Regions from separate parts of the Reyranella sp. GW821-FHT14A01 genome, predicted to be linked through region 1. Evidence: predicted binding sites of a transcription regulator. Region 1 holds the regulator's gene; the other holds the start of a gene.
What was found. Region 1 encodes LexA, which represses DNA repair genes until DNA is damaged. Its sites were predicted from a motif close to TGTTCNNNNTGTGTTCNG; they were not measured.
Positions count from the first base shown of each region.

Region 2: recA (recombinase RecA) is a predicted target of LexA. The motif match lies at 629-646, and genes of this name have one in related genera.

Region 1 covers NZ_JBXAPM010000003.1:199,726-202,122, reverse strand. The annotation lists gene AC1ROX_RS07665 (molybdopterin molybdotransferase MoeA) at 1-95, shown strand, start outside; gene AC1ROX_RS07660 (hypothetical protein) at 114-524, opposite strand; gene lexA (transcriptional repressor LexA) at 719-1,468, shown strand; gene AC1ROX_RS07650 (ComEC/Rec2 family competence protein) at 1,479-2,397, opposite strand, start outside.
Region 2 covers NZ_JBXAPM010000009.1:13,415-15,811, forward strand. The annotation lists gene AC1ROX_RS16610 (CaiB/BaiF CoA transferase family protein) at 1-427, shown strand, start outside; gene recA (recombinase RecA) at 799-1,869, shown strand; gene AC1ROX_RS16620 (YkgJ family cysteine cluster protein) at 2,049-2,397, opposite strand, start outside.

The DNA of each region.
Region 1 (2,397 bases):
ACGGGCTGATGATCCGGCCCGCCCATGATCCGGCGCGCAAGACGGGCGACACCGTGCAGGTCGTCGATCTGACGGGGCTTCCGGGCGGCTACTGAAGGCGTAGGTGTCCCGGCCTACTTCGCCGGAATGAATGTCTTGGATGAAACCGGAGGCAGCCCTGGCAAATGTGTGTTGGCGTCCGCCTCCAGCCCTATCGCTCCATCCTTGACCACGACGACGAGACTGCAAAAATCATGATGAGAATTTGCGGAAAACAGCCTGTCGCCGAGGACCGCCGGGACAGCGGCCACAGCCATGGCAGGCGGCTCATTGTCGTATAAAACAACTCGGTCGGCGTTGGCCGGAAAAGCGATGTACCTGCGGGCCTTCGAACCCGGGCCGTTCACATCGACACGGCGAATGCCCGAAAAATAGACGTCGACGCCGTTTGCCGTTCGTTCGACGCGCGCAATCCAGCAAGCCGCCGCATCCGTCGATTGGAGCGCGAGCAAGACAAGAAGACTTCCGAGACTCCAGCGCAGCATCCAAAACTCCAGCTTTCGCATCCGTCAGCATAGTACCTTCAAGTCAGTGAAGCGCTCGGTTTGGGAGACCTCTCGAAGCATCGCAATCCCCGTTGTCCTCGGGATAAGTTGACCTTTTGGCGGAACTAAACTAGAACATGTGCCGGGTTTCAGGATTTGTTCCTAAATCCGGTAGGCGTTCTGGGGAGAAGACGGTGCTCACCCGCAAGCAAAACGAACTGCTTCTGTTCATCAACAAGCGGCTCAACGACGACGGCGTGTCGCCCTCCTTCGACGAGATGAAGGAAGCGCTGCGGCTCAAGTCCAAGTCCGGCATCCATCGCCTGATCACCGGCCTCGAGGAGCGTGGCTTCCTGCGCCGCCTGCCGCATCGCGCCCGCGCGCTGCAGGTCATGAAGCTGCCGGACAGCGCCGCTCTGCCGGCGCCGAACGTCACGCCGCTGCTCGCCGAGGCTCGCCGCGCCGGTTTCTCCGAAGGCCGCGAAGGCTTCGTGCCGCAGATCGTGCGCGCCGACCGGGTGCCGTTGGCCGGCGCCATCCAGGCCGCCAACGAGGCGCAGGCGCTGAGCCTGCCCCTCTATGGCCGGATCGCCGCCGGTACGCCGATCGAGGCGCTGCGCGACAATTCGACGACCGTCGACGTCCCCGTCTCCCTGCTGGGCTCGGGCGCCCACTACTGCCTCGAAGTCCAGGGCGACTCGATGGTCGAGGCCGGCATCCAGAACGGTGATATCGCCATCATCAAGAGCGCCGACACCGCCGAGAGCGGCGAGATCGTCGTGGCGCTGATCGACGATACCGAGGCGACCTTGAAGCGCCTGCGCAAGAAGGGCGCGTCGATCGCGCTGGAGCCCGCCAACGCCGCCTACGAGACCCGCATCTTCGGACCCGACCGGGTCAAGATCCAGGGCCGCCTCGCCGGCCTCTATCGCCGCTATCACTGAGGCAGGTTCGTCAGGCACCCGGCGCCTTCACCGGCGCGGTCTGGCGCATCGAACTGTTGGGCACCCAGGGCCGGTCGCCACGACGGCCGTTGGCGGTCTCGCGGCGCACATTGAGATCGTCGAGCCACAGCGCATGCGCGCCATCCTTCCAGGCATCGCGCCGGTCGATGACGAGACGCGGGCCGCGACAGCGTGCCTGCGCATCGACGGTCGACAGGACGATGTCGGCCGAACCGCAGGCTTCGGCGAGGCGCCGGTCGTCGCTTACCATGGCGATGCGCCACGGCCCCTTGCGCCAGCGACAGAGCCCGGTGTTGCAGCCGAGGCCGGCCGCCTCCTGGTCGGCGCTCACGGTCCAGCGCTTGGCGCCTTCCTGCCCCTGCCGGCGTGCCCACGAATCGCTCACGAACCGGTCGGTGCGTGCCGAGGCGACATGGACCACGCCCTTCTCGTCGCGCAGGCCGAGCACGCGGCCGTCCTCGCTCATCAGCAGATCGGGCGCCGGCGGCGGGCCGAGCATCAAGCCGATCGCCACCACAGGCAGGCCGGCGTAGCGCCAGCGTCGTCGCCACAGGCAGAGCCACAGGCCGCCCGCGGTCAGCAGCCACAGGCTGGCGCCGGGCAGCGACGGCACGAGCATGGCGGCGTCGGGCCAGGCCGCGACATGGAAGGCGATGGCGTTCAGCCAATCGACGCCCCAGCCCATCGGCACCAGCGCAATCGCCTCCAGCCCGAACGGCATCAGCAACATGGCGAGCAGGCCCCAGGGCATGATCCAGAAGCCGGTGAGCGGCACGCCCAGCAGGTTGGCGACAACGCCGAGCAGCGACAGGCGATTGAAGTGGTAGGCCGCGAAGGCGCCGGTCGCGATCGAGGCGATCAGGGTCGTGAGCAGGCTCACGGCCAGGGCAGCGCCGATCCGCCATGCC
Region 2 (2,397 bases), on a different contig from region 1:
CTTCTGCGAGTTCTTCAAGCAGCCCGAGCTGGCCGCCGACCCGAAGCTCGCCACCAACAACCTGCGTATCGAGGCGCGGCCGTGGCTGGTGCCGAAGGTTGCCGAGGTCTTCAAGGCCTACACCAAGGGGGCGCTCGAGCAGATGTGCCTCGACGCCGACATCTCCTTCGCGCCGGTCGCCCGGCCGCAGGACCTGTTCGATCATCCGCATCTGCTGGCCAACGGCTCGCTGGCGCCGACCACCCTGCCGGGCGGCGTGCAGACCCAGTTGCCGCTGCTGCCCTTCCAGATGATGGGCTGGCGGCCGCCGCTCACGTCCGATCCGCCGGAGATCGGCCAGCACAATGACGAAGTGCTGGAGGCGCTGGGCTATGGTATCGTCGAGGTCGGCAGGCTGAAGGAAGCCGGCACGCTCGGTCCGCGGTAGGGCCGGTCTCCGATCCCGCGCGGAAGGCGCACCGGCGGCCGCTCGTGATGGAATTCCGGCGAATAAACGAAACAAACGAAATAAAAGAAACAAACGATTCGAAGAAGGCGGCCCGGCACGTCGCGCGATCTCCCGCCGTGGTGCCGCTCTCCGCGCCTTGGTGGCATGAGAGAAAATATCCAGACCCGGGGATAATCCGCAGGGAACATAACTAGAACTAGTGTCAAGAACATTAGTTCAATCAGGGAGTTATTTGTTTCATTGCCGAATGGAACAAAATGGGTACATTGGCGCCACCAGACGATCCAACCCGCGGCGGACTTATCCGCATTGCCGCTCCTGACAGGGGCATGGGAAGAAGGAGAGAGCCAATGTCGGCGATGCTCAAGGTGGTCGAAAAAGAAGGCATGGAAAACAAGAACAAGGCGCTGGATGCCGCGCTCGCCCAGATCGAGCGCGCCTTCGGCAAGGGCTCCATCATGAAGCTCGGCCAGCGCGAGGCGCTGGAGATCGAGGCGATCTCGACCGGCTCGCTGGGCCTCGATATCGCGCTGGGCATCGGCGGCCTGCCCAAGGGCCGCATCGTCGAGATTTATGGTCCGGAAAGCTCGGGCAAGACGACGCTCGCGCTGCACGTCATCGCCGAGGCCCAGAAGAAGGGCGGTTCCTGCGCCTTCATCGACGCCGAGCATGCGCTCGATCCGGGCTACGCCAAGAAGCTGGGCGTCGATATCGGCAACCTGCTGATCTCCCAGCCCGACGCCGGCGAGCAGGCGCTCGAGATCGCCGATACGCTGGTACGCTCCGGCGCCATCGACGTGCTGGTGATCGACTCGGTCGCCGCCCTCGTGCCGCGCGCCGAGCTCGAAGGCGAGATGGGCGATTCGCTGCCGGGCCTGCATGCCCGCCTGATGAGCCAGGCGCTGCGCAAGCTCACCGCCTCGATCTCCAAGTCGAACACGCTGGTGATCTTCATCAACCAGATCCGCATGAAGATCGGCGTCATGTTCGGCAGCCCCGAGACGACGACGGGCGGCAATGCGCTGAAGTTCTACGCCTCGGTCCGCCTCGACATCCGCCGTATCGGCGCGCTCAAGGACAAGGACGAGGTCGTCGGCAACGCCACGCGCGTCAAGGTCGTGAAGAACAAGGTGGCGCCGCCGTTCAAGGTCGTCGAGTTCGACATCATGTACGGCGAGGGCGTCTCCAAGGCCGGCGAACTGATCGATCTCGGCGAGAAGGCCGGCGTCGTCGAGAAGTCGGGCTCCTGGTACTCCTACGACGGCACCCGCATCGGCCAGGGCCGCGAGAACGCCAAGAATTACCTCAAGGAGCACCCCGAGGTCGCCAATGCGATCGAGAACAAGGTGCGTGCCAACGCCGGCATCCTCGCCAACGCCCTGATGGAGGGCGGCAAGGAAGACGACGACGACGAGGAATAGCGGACCCCGATCCCCTGTCTCCGGGTCCCTAAGGGCGGTGCCACACCCCACGCGTGGCACCGCCCATTTTCTTTGGGCGCCTTTGGCGCCTAAAGAAAATGGGCGGGGCGGGCGGCAGCGCATTCAAATGCGCGAGAGCCCGCACAGCGCAGAAAAGACACGAGCGGTGCAGCACACCCTCAGGATTTCCGCGACATCCCCTTCAGGAACTTCTGAATCCACTCCGGCCCCGTGCGCCGCGCCCCGGCCTTGGGGCGGCTCTTCGCCCAATCCATCAGCAGCGCCAGCGGAAACCACTCTTCGCGTTCGTCCTGCAGGCCTCGCGCCGCCAGCGAGACCTTCGGCACCGGCACGGGCGTCACGCCTTCCTGCTCGGGCCCGGCGCAAAGTTCGGCGGGCGACGTGACGAGATACTCGCGGCAAACCAGCGGCCGGTCCGGATGGATGGAGCAGCTCTCCTCCTCGAGGAAGGGGCAGGCGATGCCCAGCGCAAAGTAGCCGGTCGAGAGTTCGCGGTCGGGCCGGCCC